One region of the Methylobacterium sp. FW306-05-D genome, then DNA from elsewhere that is predicted to be linked to it. Evidence: predicted binding sites of a transcription regulator. Region 1 holds the regulator's gene; the other holds the start of a gene.
The links. The regulator LexA, encoded in region 1, represses DNA repair genes until DNA is damaged. The targets are predictions, from matches to a motif close to TGTTCNNNNTGTGTTCNG.
Positions count from the first base shown of each region.

Region 2: a site for LexA is predicted at 3,516-3,533, ahead of AC3WLN_RS19420 (putative DNA modification/repair radical SAM protein). Genes of this name have one in related genera too.

Region 1 is NZ_JBYSXL010000005.1:46,174-56,414, forward strand. Features, by position in the region: gene aroA (3-phosphoshikimate 1-carboxyvinyltransferase) at 1-873, shown strand, start outside; gene cmk ((d)CMP kinase) at 879-1,511, shown strand; gene gltA (citrate synthase) at 1,595-2,884, opposite strand; gene gltX (glutamate--tRNA ligase) at 3,133-4,554, opposite strand; gene AC3WLN_RS03645 (ComEC/Rec2 family competence protein) at 4,729-6,999, shown strand; gene lexA (transcriptional repressor LexA) at 6,993-7,745, opposite strand; gene AC3WLN_RS03655 (DUF937 domain-containing protein) at 7,999-8,766, opposite strand; gene sfsA (DNA/RNA nuclease SfsA) at 8,931-9,638, shown strand; gene AC3WLN_RS03665 (FkbM family methyltransferase) at 9,649-10,241, opposite strand, start outside.
Region 2 is NZ_JBYSXL010000072.1:7,106-17,346, forward strand. Features, by position in the region: gene AC3WLN_RS19410 (monovalent cation:proton antiporter-2 (CPA2) family protein) at 1-797, shown strand, start outside; gene AC3WLN_RS19415 (UdgX family uracil-DNA binding protein) at 801-2,282, opposite strand; gene AC3WLN_RS19420 (putative DNA modification/repair radical SAM protein) at 2,284-3,498, opposite strand; gene AC3WLN_RS19425 (regulatory protein RecX) at 3,606-4,223, opposite strand; gene AC3WLN_RS19430 (TAXI family TRAP transporter solute-binding subunit) at 4,298-5,728, shown strand; partial or broken gene AC3WLN_RS19435 (IS3 family transposase) at 5,841-7,069, shown strand; AL1L pseudoknot at 6,130-6,248, shown strand; gene AC3WLN_RS19440 (aminotransferase class IV) at 7,300-8,262, opposite strand; gene AC3WLN_RS19445 (aminotransferase class III-fold pyridoxal phosphate-dependent enzyme) at 8,531-9,748, opposite strand; gene AC3WLN_RS19450 (hypothetical protein) at 10,002-10,241, opposite strand, start outside.

The DNA of each region.
Region 1 (10,241 bases):
GGACCCCGCGAGGCGATCCCGATCACCTACGAGACGCCGGTGGCCTCCGCCCAGATCAAGTCGGCGGTGCTGCTGGCCGGGCTGAACGCCCCGGGGACCACGACGGTGATCGAAGTGGCCGCCACCCGGGACCATACGGAGCGGATGCTGCGCCTGTTCGGCGCCGAGGTGACGGTGACGCCGCACGGGCCCGACGGCCATGGACGGACGATCACCCTCACGGGCCAGCCTGCCCTGCGCGGAACCAAGGTTGTCGTGCCGGCAGACCCGTCCTCGGCGGCGTTCCCCCTGGTGGCGGCGCTGATCGTCCCGGGCTCCGAGGTGACGCTGGAAGGCGTCATGATGAACCCCTTGCGGATCGGACTGATCACCACCCTGATCGAGATGGGCGCCGATATCGAGCGGCTGCGCGAGCGGGACGAGGGCGGCGAGACCGTCGCCGACCTGCGCGTGCGGGCGAGCCGCCTCAAGGGCGTCGACGTGCCGCCGGAGCGGGCGCCCTCGATGATCGACGAATACCCGGTGCTCGCCGTGGCGGCCGCCTTCGCCGAAGGCACCACCCGGATGCGCGGACTGCACGAATTGCGGGTGAAGGAATCCGATCGCCTGACGGCGGTGGCGGACGGGCTGAGCGCCAACGGCGTCGCCTACGTCGTCGAGGGCGACGATCTCGTCGTGCATGGCACCGGCGAGCGGGCGCGGGGCGGCGGCACGGTGGCGACCCATCTCGACCACCGCATCGCCATGGCGTTCCTGGTGATGGGGCTCGCCACACGCGAACCGGTCACGGTGGATGACGGTGCGATGATCGCCACGAGCTTCCCGAGCTTCCTGCCGACGATGCAGGGTCTCGGCGGCCGGATCGAGGGTTGAGCGCGATGCCGATGGTGATCGCGATCGACGGACCCGCCGCCTCGGGCAAGGGAACCCTGGCCAAGCGGCTGGCCACCCATTACGGCCTGCCGCACCTCGATACGGGCTTGCTGTATCGGGCCGTCGCCCTCACGGTCATCGATGCCGGCCGAAACCTCGACGACCATCAGGCGGCTGCGCGGGCGGCCTCCAGCCTGATCGCCGACCGGCTCGCCGATCCGCGCCTGCGCGAGCGCGCGATGGGCGAAGCGGCTTCGCGCATCTCGGCAGTGCCCGCCGTGCGGGCGGCCCTCCTCGCCTGGCAGCAGCGCTTTGCCGGCAACGCCGCCGGCGCGGTGCTGGATGGACGGGATATCGGGACCGTGGTCTGTCCGAACGCGCAGGTGAAGCTCTTCATCACGGCGGCTCCGGAGGAGCGGGCGCGGCGGCGCCACCTCGAATTGCTGCGGCGGGGCGAATCGGCGAGCCTCGGGGCCATCCTGGCCGACATCGTGGCGCGGGACGCGCGGGACGCACAGCGCTCGACGGCGCCGCTGAAGGCGGCCGCCGACGCCGTCATCCTCGACACCACCGACCTCGATGCCGACGAGGCCTTCGCGGCCGCCCGCGAGGTCGTGGATCGCGCCCGCCCGCACTGAGCGGCCGGGCCGACACGACCTCGCCGACGCGCTACCATCGTGAGGAAACGCCTCGCCGGGGTTCTACCGGCGAGGCGGGCGGATCAGGCGCGCTGATCGATCGGGGTGTATTCGCGCTTGTCGGGACCGATGTAGAGCTGGCGCGGCCGGCCGATCTTCTGCGAGGGGTCCTCGATCATCTCGGCCCACTGCGCGATCCAGCCAGTCGTGCGGGCCAGGGCGAACAGCACCGTGAACATCGAGGTGGGGAAGCCCATCGCCTTCAGGGTGATGCCCGAGTAGAAATCGATATTCGGGTAGAGCTTCTTCTCGATGAAGTAGTCGTCCTTTAGGGCGATCTGCTCTAGCTGCACCGCGACCTCGAGCAGCGGATCGTCCTTGATACCGAGCTGTCCGAGCACCTCGTGGGTGGTCTTCTGCATGATGCGCGCGCGCGGATCGTAGTTCTTGTAGACGCGGTGGCCGAAGCCCATGAGGCGGAACGGATCGTTCTTGTCCTTGGCCTTGGCCACGTACTTGGCGACGTTCTCCGGATGGCCGATCTCCTCGAGCATCTTCAGGGCCGCCTCGTTGGCGCCGCCATGAGCGGGTCCCCAGAGGCAGGCGATGCCGGCCGCGATACAGGCGAAGGGGTTGGCCCCCGAAGAGCCGGCGAGGCGAACCGTCGAAGTCGAGGCGTTCTGTTCGTGGTCGGCGTGCAGGATGAAGATCCGGTCCAACGCACGGGCGAAGATCGGATTGACCTTGAACTCCTCGCAGGGCACCGCGAAGCACATCCGCAGGAAGTTCGAGGTGTAATCGAGGTCGTTCTTCGGATACACGAACGGCTGGCCGATCGAGTACTTATAGGCCATCGCAGCGAGGGTCGGCATCTTGGCGATCATCCGCATCGAGGCGACCATGCGTTGCTGGTCGTCCGAGATGTCGGTGGAGTCGTGATAGAAAGCCGAGAGCGCGCCGACGCAGGCGACCATAATGGCCATCGGGTGCGCATCGCGGCGGAAGCCCTGGAAGAAGCGGTTCATCTGGTCATGCACCATCGTGTGGCGCGTGATCCGATAGTCGAAATCCGCCTTCTGGGCCGGAGTCGGCAACTCGCCGAACAGCATCAGATAGCATGTCTCGAGGAAGTCGCCGTGCTCGGCGATCTGCTCAATGGGGTAGCCGCGGTAGAGGAGAACGCCCGCATCGCCGTCGATGTAGGTGATCTTCGACTCGCAGGAGGCGGTGGAGGTGAAGCCGGGGTCGAAGGTGAACTTGCCCGTCTTCGCGTAGAGCTTGCCGATGTCGATGACGTCCGGACCGATGGTGCCGGTCTTGATCGGAAGCTCGACGTGGTTGTCGCCCACGGTGATCGTGCTGGAGGCGCTCATGGAGACCTGGACCCTTTCGTGGCAGCGGGGCGGCGGCGGCCCGCGTGGCGATGCAATCGACCACCCGGGTCCGGGGTGCAAAGACAGCGCATGCTGCACTTGCTCACACGAGCATGGGGGTAGCGGATCGGCGGACCGTCATCAACCGACGGCCCGTCTCACCTCGTTGTCGAAGCGAAATCCGGGCCGATTTGTCATTCCTCCGCGCGCATCGACCGAGAGAATCTGCACTTTTGTGCGCTGCGGCGTCAGGCGATCCGATCGCGCAGGCGACCGAGACATTCCTCGCGGCCGAGAACGGCCATCACGTCGAAGACAGGCGGCGAGGTTGCGCGCCCGGTGAGCGCCGCCCGCAGAGGCTGCGCGATCTGGCCGAGCTTCAGTCCGTTGGCCTCCGCGAACTGACGGACCGCGCCCTCGGTGGCCGAGGCCGTCCACGCCGGCAGCGACGCGAGGGCGGGCAGGAGAGCGCCGAGGCGGCCGCGGGCCTCGTCGCCAAGCAGACCCTTCGCCTTGTCGTCAAGCACGAGGGGCCGTGCGGCGGTGAGGTAGTAGGCGCTGTCCAGGAGTTCGACGAGGGTCTTGGCGCGCTCCTTCAAACCGGGCATCGCGGCGGTGAGGGTTTCGCGGAGAGCGGGGCTCATGGGCACGGTGATGCCGCGCGCCGGGCCGAGAGCCGGCAGCACGTCGTCGATCGCCGCCACAAGGTCCGCGTCGGTCGCGCCACGGATGTAGAGGCCGTTGAGGTTCTCGAGCTTGGCGAAATCGAACCGCGCCGGCGAGCGGCCGATCGCCTTCAGGTCGAAGGCGGCGATCATCTCTTCGGTGGAGAACACCTCCTGGTCGCCATGGCTCCAGCCGAGACGCACCAAGTAGTTGCGCAGCGCGCTCGGCAGGTAGCCGAGGTCGCGATAGGCGTCGACGCCGAGCGCACCGTGGCGCTTCGAGAGCTTGGCCCCGTCGGCACCATGAATCAGCGGGATATGCGCCATGGCAGGCGCCTCCCAGCCGAGGGCATCGTAGATCTGGCGCTGACGCGCGGCATTGGTCAGGTGGTCGTCGCCGCGGATGACCTGGGTCACGCCCATGTCGTGGTCGTCGACCACCACCGCGAGCATGTAGGTCGGGTTGCCGTCCGAGCGCAGCAGCACGAGGTCGTCGAGATCCTTGTTCTGCCAGACGACGCGCCCCTGCACGCCGTCCTCGACCACCGTCTCACCGTCGGTGGGCGCGCGCAGGCGAATCACCGGTTTGACGCCTGCCGGCGCCTCGGACGGGTCACGGTCGCGCCAGCGGCCGTCATAGCGCAGTGGCCGCCCCTCGGCCCGGGCGGCCTCACGCATGGCCGTCAATTCCTCGGGCGTCGCGTAGCAGCGATACGCGTTGCCGGAGGCCAGCAGGCCCTCGGCGGCCTCCCGGTGACGGGCGGCCCGGGCGTACTGGTAGATGACGTCACCGTCCCAATCGAGGCCGAGCCAGCGCATGCCGTCGAGGATCGCGTCGATCGCGCCTTGCGTCGAGCGTTCACGGTCGGTGTCCTCGATGCGCAGCAGCATGCGGCCGCCGAAATGGCGGGCATAGAGCCAATTGAACAGGGCCGTGCGGGCCCCGCCGATATGGAGGTAGCCCGTGGGCGAGGGCGCGAAACGCGTGACGACGGCTGACGACATCAATCTGGACTTGATTTGCTCGTGAAACGGGCGGGAGGCGGATCGACCGGCCCGGAACCGCGCGTGTAGCATGCGCGGAAGCAAGCGTTAAGAAATCGTCATGTTCCAAAGATCGCAGGGCGGATCGGCGGCTGCGGGGCGCGGGCTTGCGGGCAGCAGCCGAAGGAAGACGCGATGGTGCAGGCACGCGCGACGGCAGCGATGGGGCGTCTCACCCGCCGCTTCGCCGCGCGTCGGCCGGGCGCCGAGGTCGTCCTCGCCTGGCTCCGCGCGGGCTGGACGCGCGAGATCGAGCAGCGCCGGCTCTTCGCCTGGCTCGCGGTGGCGTTCGGCTGCGGCATCCTCGTCTTCTTCCTCGGGACACAGGGCACTCCGTCGCTGGTCGCGCCGCTCGTCGCCGCGGCGTTGCTGGCCGCGACGACTCCGTTCCTGGGGGATCGCCCCGTCGGACTCGCCCTGGTCCTCGCGGCCATTGCGGCGTTCCTCGGGTTCGCTGCGGCGACGGCACGGGTGCAGCGCGTGACCGGTCCGATCCTGGCCCGCACGACGATCGCCCCCCTTGTCGGCACCATTGAAGGCCTGGACGAGCGTGAAGAGGGTGCGCGCCTGATCATTCGGGTGGAGAGCTTCGGCACCCTAGGGGCCGAACTCCGCCCGGCCCGGGTGCGCGTCTCCTATCGCAAGGCGAACACCCTGAAGCCGGGCGATCGTATCGCCGCGACGGCGCGCCTGCTCCCACCCCCGGAAGCGGCCCGGCCGGGTGGCTACGACTTCGCGCGCGACGCCTTCTTCCGCGAGATCGGCGCTGTCGGCTCCCTCGTCGGGAAGGTCGAGGTGCGTCCGGTGGCCGAGACGACCGATCGGCAGATCCGTCTCGCCGCCGCCGTCGATGCGGCACGGAATGCCCTGACACGCCAGATCACCGACGCCAATGGCGGACAGGCCGGGGCGGTCGCGGCGGCGTTGGTGACCGGCAAGCGGGGACTCATCAACGGGGAGACCAACGACATCCTGCGGGCCGCGGGCATCTACCACGTGGTCTCGATCTCGGGCCTGCACATGGTCTTGGCGGCCGGGGTGGTGTTCTGGCTCGTGCGGGCGCTGCTCGCCGTGGTGCCGTTCGCAGCGCTGCATTGGCCGATTAAGAAGATCGCGTCCGCCGTCGCCATGGTGGGCGTGACGGCCTATTGCGTGTTTTCCGGATGGGACATCGCCGCCGAACGGTCGCTGATCATGACCCTAGTCATGCTCGGCGCGATCCTGGTCGACCGGCCGGCCCTCAGCATGCGCAATCTGGCGATCGCCGCCCTGATCGCACTAGCCCGCGAACCGGAGGGCCTTCTCGGACCAAGCTTCCAGATGTCGTTCGGAGCGGTCGCCGGCCTGATCGCTTGCGCGCCATTGATCGCGGGGAGCGCCCTCGGTCGCGATGGCGCAGGCTGGCTGCCGCGCCTGTTCGCCCTCGTCACGACGGCGATCCTCGGGACCCTGGCAACGACGCTCGTGGCCCAGATCGCCACAGCCCCCTTCGCGACCTATCACTTCCAGACGGTGCAGCCCTTCGGACTCGTGGGCAACGCGCTCACCCTGCCGCTCGTCTCCCTGGCCGTGATGCCGTCGGCGGTCCTCGGCATTCTCGCCTATCCGTTCGCGCTGGATCAGCCGGTCTGGTGGGCGATGGGCCTCGCGGTCCGTGGTATGCTGACCATCTCGACCTGGATCGCGGGATTCGGGAACGCGGTTCTGGTGGTGCCAGCCTTCGGCGCCGGTCCCCTCGCGCTCATGGCCTCGGCGCTGATCATCCTGACCCTGCCGGCCTCGTCACTGCGCTGGCTCGGTCTCTGCCCGGCAGCAATCGGCGTCGTCCTCGCTACCTTTCCGGAGCGAAACGATATCTACATCGATCGCGAAGGGGCAGGCGGAGCCATCCGCGAGCGCAACGGGCAACTCGCGATCTTCGGCCGCCCACCGCCCTTCGTACTCGGCCAATGGCTCAAGGCCGACGGGGACGGACGCCGGGCGGAAGAGGTCAGTGCCTTCCGAGGCGCGCTGTGCGATGGCCTCGGCTGCACCCTGACCACGCCGGATGGACGCAGCCTTGCCCTCGTCAACGACAAACGGGCGCTTCCGGAAGATTGCGCACGCACCGAGATCCTGATCACTCGGCAAGCCGCGCCACCCGGCTGCGGCGCCGCGTTGATCCTTGATCGGCACTTCCTGACGGCGCACGGTGCGACGGCGATCCGCCTCGCCCGAGATGGACCCATCGTCACCACGGTCAAGCGTCCCGGCGACAGCGTGCCGTGGCGGGCGACACCGCCGAGGAAGGAGGACAACCTCTCGCCCCCTCAGGCAGACCCTTCACCGAATCGAAAGGCGCCCGAGCGCGAGCTTCTGGACTCCGATCCGCCCGGCGACGAACCGAGCGACGGGATTCTTCAGTAACGACGAACGAGGCTGACCAGACGCCCCTGGATCTGGACCCGGTCCGGCCCGAGCACGCGCGTCTCATAGGCCGGGTTCGCCGCTTCGAGGGCGATGGAGGAGCCGCGTCGGCGCAGGCGCTTCAGGGTCGCCTCCTCATCGTCGATCAGAGCCACGATGATGTCGCCCGTATTGGCCGTGTCCTGCTTGCGGATGACCACGAGATCGCCGTCCAGTATGCCCGCCTCGATCATCGAATCGCCGCGCACCTCGAGGGCGTAGTGCTCGCCACCAGCCAGGAAATCCGGTGACATCGTCACCGAGTGGCTCTGCTCCTGAATGGCGGAGATGGGCGTACCGGCCGCGATCCGGCCCATCACCGGGATGGTCACCGCACGCCCGCTCTCGTCGGTGGCCTGCGTCGTCGGCAGGCGGGAGACCGCGGCACCGGCCGGCAGACCCTTGCCCTTGCCGCCCTCGACCACGCTCGGCGTGAAGCGGCGGACCTCGGGTGTAGGAGCGACACGCGGGGCACCGGCGCTCCCACCGAGGCTCTCCGGCATCCGGATGACTTCGATGGCCCTTGCCCGGTTCGGGAGACGACGCAGAAAGCCGCGCTCCTCCAGCGCCGTGATCAACCGATGGATGCCAGACTTCGACTTGAGGTCGAGAGCGTCCTTCATTTCGTCGAAGGAGGGGGGAACGCCGCTCTCGCGCATCCGGAGCTGGATGAACTGGAGCAGGTCCAGCTGCTTACGCGTCAACATGCGGGACACTCTTCGTTGGCGCCGGGGATCGCGGCGAGCGGCATCAGAAACAAAACACGAACACGTTAAACGTTCCGTAAGTGTTCTGCAAGGGTTCCTGCCGAAAGCGCGGGTAGCCCGACGATTGTTCCGGCGAGGACGGGTTTCGCGGACGCCGCCGACCGCCATTTTGAGGGGATCGCTCAGGGTGAATGAGCGCCGTCGAGATCGAATCGAGGTCGGCGCGGTCCAGGCGAACGGAACGCGAAGTCCGCTATCGTTTCCCGCTGCGTTCCGCCTTCGATGCGGCGTCGGTTCCGGAATCGGTGGGACCGCGGGGGTCCTGCCAGAAGGTATCGAACAGCCGCTGCATGGCGCGTGCGTTCTCCTGCTGTACCTCGAGGCCCGTCTGGAACATCTGCTGCATCAGGTCGAAGGGGGCATCCGAGGCCGCCTTGTCCGGCACGGCGGGCGTGGGAGCCGTGAGCCGGGGCTGCGCAGGGCGCGACCGCGCCTGAGGAGCGGGCGGTGTCGGGCTGGTCGCGTTGCCGCCGGACTTCAGGAAAGCCTCCATCATCTGCGACCAGGCATTGGGGGCGAAGCCGAACGGGTTCGCCTCGGCGCGCGGGGCCGGCGCAGGCGATGGAGTCTGATTGATCATCACGTGGACGATTCCGGCCACCACCATGCCGGCCATGACGGGCAGCATCTGCTTTAGGGCCGGCATCGCCACGCCGCTGACTGTCGCGGCCTGCTGCAGCACCGCCTGGCTGAGATGCGTCGACCCGAACAGCTGCTTGACCAGCATGTCCATCGGCGGCGTCGCGCTCGGTGCCGGGGACGCGGTCGGACCGACGAGGTTGAATAGGTGGGCGAAGCCTGTCGGATCGTGGGCGACGTTGCGCTGCAACCCCATGGTCAGGGCCGGCAGCAGCGCCTCCATCGCGCGCAGGCTCTGTTCCGGCGAGAGCCCAAATTGCCGTCCGAATCCCTGCGCGTTGGCGCCCGCCTGCGCCTGGAGGATGTCGAACAGATTGAACATGGCGGCCTCGCGGACGAACAGCGGTTTTCCCGGTTATCGACCCGGGTGTACCGCGCGAAGTCTGTCGCATCCGATGAGCACTGACCAGCCCGAGTGCCTCACGGCTGCCCGATTCCACGCCGAGGCCCGGCGGCATCAACCTGTTTCTTGCCCAGGACACGCCGATGCGCTTCCCCGCGCCCCTGATCGAGGGCCGTCTCGTGCGGCGCTACAAGCGGTTCCTCGCCGATCTGGAGTTGGCCGACGGGACCCTCGTGACGGCTCACTGCCCCAATCCCGGAGCGATGCTGGGTCTCGCCGTTCCGGGCGCACGAGCCCTTCTGTCCGAGGCGCGGAGCCCGACCCGCAAGCTCGCCTATTCCTGGGAGCTGGTTGAGGCAAACCTGCCGGGCGGCCGGCAATGGGTGGGCATCAACACGATGCGACCGAACGCTCTGGTGGCGGAAGCCTTCGCCGACACCACCCTACCGGCGCTGGCAGGCTATTCGGGTCTCCGTCCGGAAGTCCGCTACGCACAGGCGAGCCGGGTCGATTTCTTCGCCACAGGCGAGGGGATGCCCCCCTGTCATGTCGAGGTGAAGAACTGCCACCTGATGCGAAGCCCGGGCCTCGCGGAATTTCCCGATTGCGTCGCCGCCCGCAGCGCTCGCCACATGGCGGACCTCGCCGGCGTCGTGGGAGCCGGCGGCCGCGCCATGGTTGTGATCGTGGTCCAGATGTGGGCGGAGCGGTTCGACGCGGCACGGGACCTAGACCCCGCCTTCGACCGGGCGTTCCAGGCCGCCCGATCGGCCGGTGTCGCGGTGCATGCCTATCGCTGCCGGATCGATCCCCAGGGGATCACCCTCGCGGATGCCATTCCGGTCCTGTAGCGCGCCCTCGTCAGGCGGCGCGCTCGAAGATCAGGTTCAAGCGCGTCCGGGCGATCCGGCGATAGCCGTGCTGCTCCAAGAGGGCGGGCAGGTCGATCTGCCACTGATCGGTGCCATTTTCGACGATCAGCAGCAGCGGGTGGAGCGCGGCGGGAGCGGCCCGCAGGAACGGCTCCAGGATCAGGTCCTCGGCCCCCTCGACGTCGAGCTTCATCGCGTCGATGCGCTCGATGCCCTCACCGCGGGCGAGATCGAACAGGGGCACCGCCGGCACACGGATCTGTGCCCCTTCGTTCGTTCCGACGATCTTCAGGCTCGATTCGCCCCGGTTGCGGGGATCGACGAACAGCGTGAGTTCACCGGCCTTGTCGGCGACGGCGCAGGCCACCGCCTTGACCGTCCCAAACGGGTTCTGGCCGATGTTGTAGGTGAGGCGGTCGAAGACGTCCGGCTGCGGCTCCACCGCGAGGATGCGCGCGCGCGGCCCCGCGAAGGCCGCGACGAACAACGCATAGGCCCCGATATTCGCGCCGATATCGAGGAAGGTGCAGCCGGGCTGGAGCTTCGCACGCAGCAACGCACGCTCTTCCGGATCGAAGAACT
Region 2 (10,241 bases), on a different contig from region 1:
CGCTCACCATCGCGGCGAGTCTGGCCCAGATCGGCGAGTTCTCGTTCATCCTCGTCAGCCTCGGCCTGTCCCTGAAGCTCCTGCCGGAGGAGGGGCGCGACCTCATCCTCGGCGGCGCCATCCTGTCGATCACCCTGAACCCGCTGTTCTTCGCCCTCACCGACTGGGTCGGGCGCAAGGTCGCTGAGCGTCCCAGCCTCGCCGCCCGCTTCGAGCGGAAAGGGGCGGCGGCCCTGGCGGTGACCGCCGAGGGCCCGCCGCATCGCGGCCACGCGATCATTGTCGGCTACGGCCGGGTCGGCAGCACCATCGGCAAGGCGCTGAAGGCCTGGGACCTGCCCTACATCGTCCTCGACCGCGACCGCCGCCGGGTGCTGGACCTGCGCCAGGAGGGCATCGAGGCGGTGTTCGGCGACGCCACCGCGCCGGGCATCCTCCAGGCCGCCGACATCGCCCAGGCCCGGCTGATCGTGGTGGCGACCCCGGAGGCGCACACGGCGCGGCGCATCGTCGAGCTCGCCCGGGAGATCCATCCGGACATCGACACCCTGGTGCGCGCCCACAACGACGGCGAGCGCCGCCACCTCGAGGAGCAGGGCGTCGGCCTCGTGCTGATGGCCGAGCGCGAACTCGCCTTCGGCATGACCCTCTACGCCCTGCGCAGCCTCGGCCTGAAGGAGGGCGAGGCCCGCATCTTCGTCGACAGCACCCGGGTCGAGAGCCGCTCCGCACCCATCGAGACCGCGATCGACCAGGTCACGCCGGAGCTGCGCCCCCACAAGGAGGAGGAGGCGTAGGCCTCAGGCGGCCAGGGACCGCCCGAGGTCGTGGACCCGGCGCAGGTCGTCCACGAAGGCCGCGTAGGCTTGCGCCTTGGCCTCGTCCGGCAGGCGCAGCAGGTAGGACGGGTGCACGGTGATGAAGCCCGCATAGGGCTTCTCGAACTGGGCCGGCCCGCGCGCCCGGGTGATCGGGATCGCCTTGCCGGTCAGGGCCAGGACGGCGGTGGCGCCCAGCGCCACCACGAGCTTCGGGGCGACGAAGTCGAGCTCCCGGTCGAGCCACCAGCGATAGTGGCTGACCTCGCCGGCGGTGGGCTTCTGGTGGATGCGGCGCTTGCCGCGCTCCTCGAACTTGAAGTGCTTGACCGCATTCGTGAGGTAGGCCTCGCCCCGGTCGATCCCGGCCTCGGCCAGCGCCCGCGACAGCAGCTGCCCGGCGGGTCCGACGAAGGGGCGCCCCTGGCGGTCCTCCTGGTCGCCCGGCTGCTCGCCCACGAAGGCGATCGAGGCGCCCACCGGCCCCTCGCCGAGGACGGCCTGGGTCGCCCCCGGCACCAGCGGCTCCGAGCGTCGGATGATGGCGTTGAGGGCCTCCAGCGAATCCGGGGCCTGGTCCGCCATGGCCGCGACGGCGCGGGCGGGGTTGCGCTTGACCGGCATCTGCGGCTCCCTCTCGATCATGGCGCCCGTGCGCGCCGCCGCCTGCCGGACGAGGCCCGGGATGGCGGCGGTCTCCGGCATGTTGCGCCAGTACTTCTTCGGCATCTCCGCCCGCATCGCGGCGAGGTTCGTCCGGGCGGGGTTGAACGTGCTCTCGTAGTAATCGCGCCAGCCCGCCTCGAAGCCGTCCTGGGCGGGTGCGTCCTCGCGTCGCCCCGGCGGCCCGAAGGTGAGCGCGCCGCCGTCCCAGCGGGCGGAGCCCTCCGGCGTCAGGATGGTCCAGTGGAGGCTGCGGAAGCGCTCGACGAAGAACGGCGCGGCGGCCCCCAGGATGTGGTGGTCCGGCTCGAACCAGGCAACGAAGCGCTCCGGCCCGTCGCCCTCCGCCCGCCGGAAGCGCAGGAAGGCGTGCATCTTGTGCAGGTCGCGGGCGATGGCCTTGCGCATCCGCTCCAGGCGATGGACCAGCGGATCGCTCGACACCTCCAGCAACCGGCGCTCGCCGTGCAGGATGCGCCAGATCAGGTCGTAGAGCAGGGCGTAGCGCTCGGGATCGCGGTGAAGCACCACCCGGGCGACCATCTCGCCCACCCCGCGCGGCAGGCTCAAGGGGGCTTCGTCGGAAGGGGCGGGGGCCGGCGTCCCGAACAGCCCGGACGCCTCGCCGATGGACCAGAGCACCCGCTCGGGGGGGACGCGCCGGCCGGCCAGACGCCGCGCGGCGGCGCGAAAGCCGTCGAGATCGGCCCCCGGGGCGAGGGCGACGGCCTCCAGCCCGCCGCTGGGCAACCCCCCCTCCCCCGTCGCGGGGGGAGGGGCTGATCGGTGCGCGCCCGCCATCCTAGAAGAGCGACAATTGCTGCGGCGGGTCGGCGAGGCGGGCCCGCAGGTCGAGGCGGTCGGTGAGGCCGCCCGCCGGGTGATAGTCGGCGGCGATGAGGAAGGGCCGCGCCCGCTTCAGGGCCGAGGTCAGGCGGGCGACGTCGTCGAGGCGCAGGCGGGTGTGCCGGCGGGCCCGGATGATCTTGTCCACCGCCCGGGCGCCGAGGCCCGGTACCCGCAGCAGCATCTCGCGGTCGGCGGCGTTCACGTCGACGGGAAAGCGCGCCCGGTGCTTCAGGGCCCAGGCCAGCTTCGGATCGATGTCGAGGGAGAGCATCCCGTCCTCGGTGGCGTCGGCCACGTCGTCGGGGGTGAAGGCGTAGTACCGCAGGAGCCAGTCGCCCTGGTACAGCCGGTGCTCGCGCTGGAGCGGAGGGGATTTCAGCGGCAGGATGCTCGAGCCGTCGGGAATCGGACTGAAGGCGGAGTAATAGACCCGCTTGAGGTTGTAGGAGCCGTAGAGCAGCGCGCTCTTGCGGATCAGGGCCTCGTCCGTGGTGGCGTCGGCCCCGACGATGACCTGGGTCGACTGCCCAGCCGGGGAGAAGCGGCGCTTCTCGGCCTTGGCCTGCGCGATGCGCTCGCCGATCTGCGCGATGGCGTGCTGGATGACCGCGCCGTCCTTCTCGGGCGCCAGGCGCTCCAGGCTCGCCTCGGTGGGCAACTCGACGTTGATCGAGAGCCGGTCGGCGTAGAGGCCGGCCTCCTCGATCAGCCAGGGGCTCGCCTCCGGGATCGACTTCAGGTGGATGTAGCCGCGAAAGCCGTGGTCGCGCCGCAGGGACTTGGCCACCCGCGTCAGCAGTTCCATGGTGTGGTCGGGCGACTTGATGATGCCCGAGGAGAGGAATAGCCCCTCGATGTAGTTGCGCTTGTAGAACTCCACCGTGAGGGTCACGACTTCCTCGACGGAGAACTTCGCCCGCTGGACGTTCGACGAGCGGCGGTTGACGCAGTAGGCGCAGTCGAACAGGCAGTAGTTCGTCAGCAGGATCTTCAGGAGCGAGATGCAGCGCCCGTCCGGCGTGTAGGCGTGGCAGATGCCGGCGCCGGTGGTCGAGCCGAGCTCGCCCTTGGCCGCGCTGCGCTTCGGCGCCCCGGAGGACGAGCACGAGGCGTCGTACTTGGCCGCATCGGCGAGGATGCGCAGCTTCTTGGCGAGCATTTCGTCCATAAGGAAGAGATGCGCCTCGTTCGTGTTTCGTTCAAGTTTTCGCGGGCGAATCCGGGCTTTCTCCGCCGCCGCGATGTCGCAGCCCGCACTTCGGAACCGAATCCGGACTAAGCGTCCGTCGCGAACGGATCGGGCTCGGGATCGGCCTCGATCACACGGCGGCCGAGGCCGTAGCCGAAGCCGGCGCGGGCCATGGCGGCGAGGTCCCGGTCGCGATGGGCCTCGCGCGTCTCGGGCCGGCGCCAGGGCCCGAGGCGCCGGCGCCGGGCATAGGCCCGGGCCGCTTCCTCCTCGAGGTCGACGCCCGCCTCCGCCGCCTCGCGCTCGTTCTCCATCGCGCTGGACACCTGCTCGCGCGACACGCCCTTGGCGGCGAGCTTGGCCGAGAGGGCGCGGGCGGAGGCGCCGCGCCGGCGCAGGGCCGCGAGGCGTCCGGCGGTGAAGCGGGCATCGTCCACGAGGCCGGCGCCGACCGCGCGGGCCACCGTCGCCTCGATCGCCTCGGCGAAGGCGCCCGCATCCTCGCCGCGCAGGCGGCAGCGCTTGTCGACGCGCCGCCTCAGGGTCTGCCGCAGCATTGCCACGGAGGCGCTGTAGCGTTCGAGGTAATGCAGGGCGGCCCGTTCGAGATAGGCGGGTGTGACGGGCGGCGGCGGTTTCACCTCGGCCCGGCCCTCCGGTTCGGCTCCGGTGGAGCGGCGGGACGCAACGTTTCGTGGTGTCATCGGTTCTTCCCGATCCGGACGGGTTTCGGTCTCGCAGATATGGTGATTACGCTGGACAAAGGCTCCTTCCTGCCATGCCGGCTTTCCTCGTGAGACGCGAGTGGCTTCTCGTCCTCCTGGCCCTCGGCTTCGCCCTGGTGGCGGGGATGCTGGTCTACCTGTCGCGCCCGACCACGTTGACCGTGGCGGTCGGGCCCCGGGACGGCGCCGAGGCGACCCTGCTCCAGACCTACGCCCAGGCGCTTGCCCGGGGCCGCGAGGATGTCCGCCTCAAGCTCGACTTCTATGACGACGTGCGCGACAGCGCCGAGGCGCTCCAGCGCAACAAGGCCGACCTCGCGGTGGTACGGCCCGACGTGCTCCTGCCCGATAACGGGCTGACGCTGGCGATCCTGCACGACGAGGCGCTGCTGATCGCCGCCCCAGAGGCGGCCGCTATCGAAAACTTCCCGGACCTGGCGCGCAAGCGCCTCGGCGTGGTCCAGCGCCACGCGGCCGACCTGCCGTTCCTGACGAACCTCCTGGGCTTCTACGACTTCACGGCTCAGCCGGCGGCCGAGCCGGTCCCCGAGGGCGGCCTCGGCCCGGCCCGGGTCGCCCTGGTGGCGCTCACCCCCCAGGAGGTCACCAGTGCCGTCGCCGAGGGCCGCGTCGATGCGGTGGCGGTCATCGCCGCCCCGGCCTCGAAGGCGGCGATCTCGACGGTGCGTGCCGTCGAGGCCGCCTCGGCCGAGAAGAAGATCAACTTCGTCTCCGTGCCGGATGGCGGGGCGATCGTCCAGCGGATGCCGGAACTCCAATCCGTGACCATCCCGGCCGGCACCTTCGGCGGCCGCCCCAAGCGCCCGGAGGAGGACGTGAAGACGGTGGGCGCCTCCTATCGGCTGATGGCCCGCGGCGGCGTCAGCCGCTTCACCGTCGCCTCGGTGACGCAGCACCTGTTCGAGTGGCGCTCGAAGCTGGCGCCCCTCGCCCCCATCGCCAACCTGATGAAGGCGCCGGACTTCGACTCGACGGTGGCGGCCACCAGCGCCCGCCTGCCGAACCACCCCGGCGCGGTGGATTATTTCGAGCGCGAACAGCAGACGATGTTCGAGCGCTACGAGGACTACATCTATCTGCTGGCGTTCTTCGGCGGCACCGTCGGCTCGGGCGTCGCCTGGATCGCCCAGCGCCTCGCCCGCAAGCGCCGCGAGCGCATCGACGTCGTCCTCGACCGGCTCCTCGACATCCTGCGCGAGGTGCGCGCCGCCACCTGCAAGGCCGACCTCGACGGCCTCGTGCGCGAGACCGACGACCTCGTGGCCGACGTCGTCCAGCACGCCCGCGAGCGCAACATCGACAACCGCACCGTGAGCGCCCTCATCCTCGCCATCGACGCGGTCCACGCCGCGATCAACGACGAGCGGCGCAACCTCGGCGAGACGGTGGAGGGCAACGGCCGCGCCGTGGACCACGCCCGCACCGCCCGCCTGCTGTCGCTGCACGCGCCGGCGGCGGAGTAGCCCGGCCTCCCGTGAGGGATGTTGGGCACCCCGAGAGCTCGGAAGCCGGCTGCCGAGCCCCCTGAACCGCCCCGGGTTTCCCGGAGGCTCCCACCCTTGCGAGGATGGAGCCATGACGAAGGGAAGCACACCCTTTTCACCTGAGGTCCGCGCGCGCGGTGCGGATGGTGTTCGACCACCCGGGCGAGCACGGCGCGCACTATGGGGCGATCCGCCCGATCGCGTCCAGGATCGGCTGCTCGGGCGAGCCCCTGGGGAACTCTCGTCCGGTCAGCCGGGCGGGACCAGGGCCAGCGCGCTGGACCAACGACGGACGCGCGCGAGCGGATCGAAGTGCTGGCGCCCGAGAACCGCGAACTCCGGCAGGCCAACGAGAACAACGAGGTCTTGAGGAAGGCATCTGCCTGTTTTGCTTTTGCCGAGCGCGACCGCCGGTCACGGACAGGATCGCGATCCCTCGACGGGCACCGTGCTGTTATACGCGGTCGAGCCGATCTGCAGGGGGCTGCCGATCGCCCCGTCGACGTACCGCGAGGCAGGCCGATCCCGGCAAGCTGTCGGCTCGGGCTCGCTCCGACGCAGCGCTGATGGTCGAGATCCGGCCCGTGTTCGAAGCGAACTTCGGGGTCTACGGGGTGCGCAAGGTCTGGCGACGCCTCGGCCGGGAAGGGCTTGCGGTTGCCCGCCGCACGGTCGCTCGGCTGATGCGGATCATGGGGCTGCAGGGCATCGTGCGGGGGAAGAAGGGTCGCAGCACCATCCCCGACCCAGCGGCGGCCTGCCCGTTCGACCGGGTGAACCGCCAGTTCAAGGCGCCGCATCCGAACGGCCCTGTGGGTCAGCGACGTCACCTGCGTCGCCACGTGGCGCGGCTTTGTCGATGTGGCCTTCGTGATCGATGCCGATGCCCGGCGCATCGTTGGATGGCGGGTCTCCCGCACGGCGCATGCCATCTTCGTGCGCGACGCCCCGGAGCAGGCCCTGCCTGAACGCCGTCCCGTTCAGGGGGGCGGGCTCGTGCACCAGAGCGACAGGGGGAGCCAACATCTTGCTCTGCGCGACACGGAGCGGCCGGCGGAGGCCGGCGTCGAGCCCTCGGTCAGCCGCGTCGGAGACCGCTGCGACAACGCCTTGGCCGAGCCGATCGACGGTCTGTTCGAGGCCGAGCCGATCCATCGCCGTGGACCATGGCGATCCGTCGAGGCGGTCGAGTTCGCCACCCTCGAATGGGGGGATGGGTTCCATCACCGTCGGCTGCTCGAACCGATCGGCAGCGGACCTCCCGCGGAAGCGGAAGCACGCGACCATCATCCGGCGACGGCCCAACCCTTGGCCGCTTGACCCAAACCAAATCGCCCCCGGGAAACCCGGGGCGGTTCACCCTGGGCCACCCTGCTTCAAGATTGCGTCAGGCCCAAAGTTGCATGCCGAAACACCGTCGAAGAGCGTCATCCAAGGGAGGATGCGGGATCGGTCCTGTTCGGTACCGATCCGCCTTGGTGTCGCAGAGGCACCGCGCCGTGAATCCTGCCACGGGGAGCGGCGATACTGGGGTGATGCGACAGAGGTCCTTACGCGTAAGGAATCTGGAAACTGTATTTCGGGTCGTAGTGGGCCTGCCAGTATGCATCCCAGATCTCACCCGTGATCGGCCCGACCTGACCGTCGCCGACGGGGTCGCCGTCGAGTTCGGTGATGGGCATCACTCCCCCCGCCGTCGTGCACAGGAAGATCTCATCGGCCCGATAGAGTTCCTCGATGGCCACCTCGGTCACGTCCGCCCGTAATCCCTTCTCGGCGGCGAGCTCAAGAATCGTGCGCCGCGTGATGCCTTCGAGCACGCCGCGCCGGGGCGTCCTCAAGGCGCCATTCCTGATCACGAAGACGTTGTATCCGGCGCCTTCGGTGAGGTTTCCGTCGCCGTCGGGCAGCAGCGGATAGATCGATCCACGATCGCGCGCCTCCTGCAGCCCGCGGATGAGATCGCCCCATTGCAGGTTCTTCACCGTCGGGTCGATGGCCCCCGGCGGCACCCGCCGCACCGTGCGCGTGACCACGGCCGTACTGCCGTGCGGATGAAATTCGAGCGGCATCGCCCATGAATAGGGGACCGCCAGCATGTAGAGGTTGGCGACATGAGGCTCGTCCGACGCATCGCGCACGAAGCGAAACCCACGCGTGACGATCATCTCTACATAGGCATCCTTGATTCCCGAACGCGCAATCATGTCGACGAGTGTCGTCCGCATCGTGGCTTGATCCATCGGACTCTCCAGCCGAACCTTCTTACAGCTTTCAAAGAGCCGCTCGATATGGTCGTCGAGCCGAAAGAAGCGTCCGTCCCAGACCGCCGGAACGTCGTAGGTGAGATCCGAATGGAGAAATCCCTGATCGATGATCGGAATCCGCGCCTGCTTGATCGGGATCAAATCCCCCTCGATCCAGGCCACACCGTCGGCGAAGGGGCCGCCGATTTCGGAGAGCGCCTGCTTCCGTTCCTCGTATTGAAGCGACATATGTGCGTACGTCTTCATTCGATTCTCTGTAATTATGAAGGTGAAATCCTGGTCGTTTCCATCCCGGCCGCACGGGTTTCAGGCAAGAAGCGGTGGCTTTCGGGACCTTCGAGCAACGCCAGGACAGCGCGTGAAGCCAGTTCCTCGGCTGTCCGATTGAGCAGGGGAATCTCACGCGAGGGTATTCCCATAACCATTGGTTTACGAGGGGCGCCGGCTTCTCGTAATACTTGTATTATTATTCGCCGAATTCGCCGAACCAGAGACAACGTTGGCGAAGTATACCCTATACCCTGAGGTGCGACTTCATCAGCTTGTAGAGGGTCGGATGGGGCTGCAAGGTGTGCCGCTGCCGTCTCACGATCTCGAATGCCCGGCCGGTTGCATTCAGCGTTTCGGCGACGTCCGCTTCGGTGTGGGCGGCGGAGATGAACATGTTGTGATACGGATGCAGGTAGACCCCCAGTTTCAGGCATTCCGTCACCCAGCCGTAGCCGATGCGGAAATCGGGATCCTCATCGAACAGGATCTGCGGCATCACCACCGGCCCCGTTTGCCGCAGGCTAAAGCCGTTCGCTTCGGCCTGTTGGTGCAACCCCTCGCGCAGACGCTGGCCGACGTGGTTGATCCGTTCCAGGTAGTCGGTTTCACGGATGAGACGCAGGGTCTCGATCGCCGCGGCCATCGGTGTGGCCGAGAACCAGAACGATCCCGTGACGTAGACTTCGCCTGCGGCTTTGCGGACCTTCTCGGCTCCAAGCAGCGCCGAGATGGGATAGCCGTTGGCGAAACATTTGCCCCAGGTGCTCAGGTCAGGTCGCACACCGATCGCTTCCCAACTGCAATCGCGCGCGATGCGAAAGCCGGCCCGGACATCGTCGACGACGAGGAGCGCGTCGTGCTCGTCGCAGAGCCGGCGCGCCGTCGTGGCATATTCGAGTCCCGGCTCGTACTGATCGTAGAAGACCTCATGCCGGAACGGTGTGGCGAAGACCGCCGCCACATCGCCCGCATGGGCTTTGAAGGTGTCCGCCAGGCTGTTCGCATCGTTGTAGTCGTAATAGACGATGTGCGCCCGATCTGCGGCAACAATCCCGGCCGGAATCGGTGTGCACCACGGAGCTGCGCCGTGATACGCGCCACGGGCACACAGGATCGTCTTGCGGTTGCGATAGGCTCTGGCGATCACCATGGCCATTGAGGTCGCATCGGTTCCGTTCTTGCAGAACATCGCCCAATCTGCATGGCTGACCTGTGCGACGAAGACTTCCGCCAAGTCGACCATGATTTCCGAGGGGCCTGTCATGGTATCGCCGGCACGCTGTTGGACCGCCGCCGCCTGTTCGATCGACTGGCAGCGATACCCAAAAAGGTTTGGGCCATAAGCGCACATATAATCGATGTAACAATTGTCGTCTGCATCCCAGAGACGGCATCCATCGGCACGATTAAAAAACTGTGGGAATTCCGGGGGCAACAAGAATGTCGCCTCATGACCGTACATCCCGTTAGGGATAACCTTTGCAGCACGTTCTCTGAGAGCGCTTGCCCGGCTGTCTGTCCACATAAATTGAGACTCCTCTACTGCTTCAAAGCTTCCCAGGAGATTCCAGTTACGTCCCGGGCTCCCAGAAAGGGACGGAAGCAAAACTTCGTGAAATGATGTCCGCGTTGGGAGGGGCTAATCCGGAGGCCCGGCAACCTATCGGCCGCCCCTCCTCGCCCCCGAACCACCGGTGGGCTTGGGACAGTTCGCGTCAGGTCGGCGACAGGGAGAGCACACCTCGACGCCGCTTGTCCTCGACGCTCTCGAGCAAACGGCAGGCATAGAATATTTCTGCGAATGACAAAGCCCAGACCGAATGCGCTAAAACGTAGAAATTAAAGAACAGATTGTTTTGATCATCCGGAATATTTACGATGCCATCAATTACTGCAATGAACAATAGCGCAATCATGCAGACGAAAACCGCGGCGGCGTGCCCGAATTGGTTCAT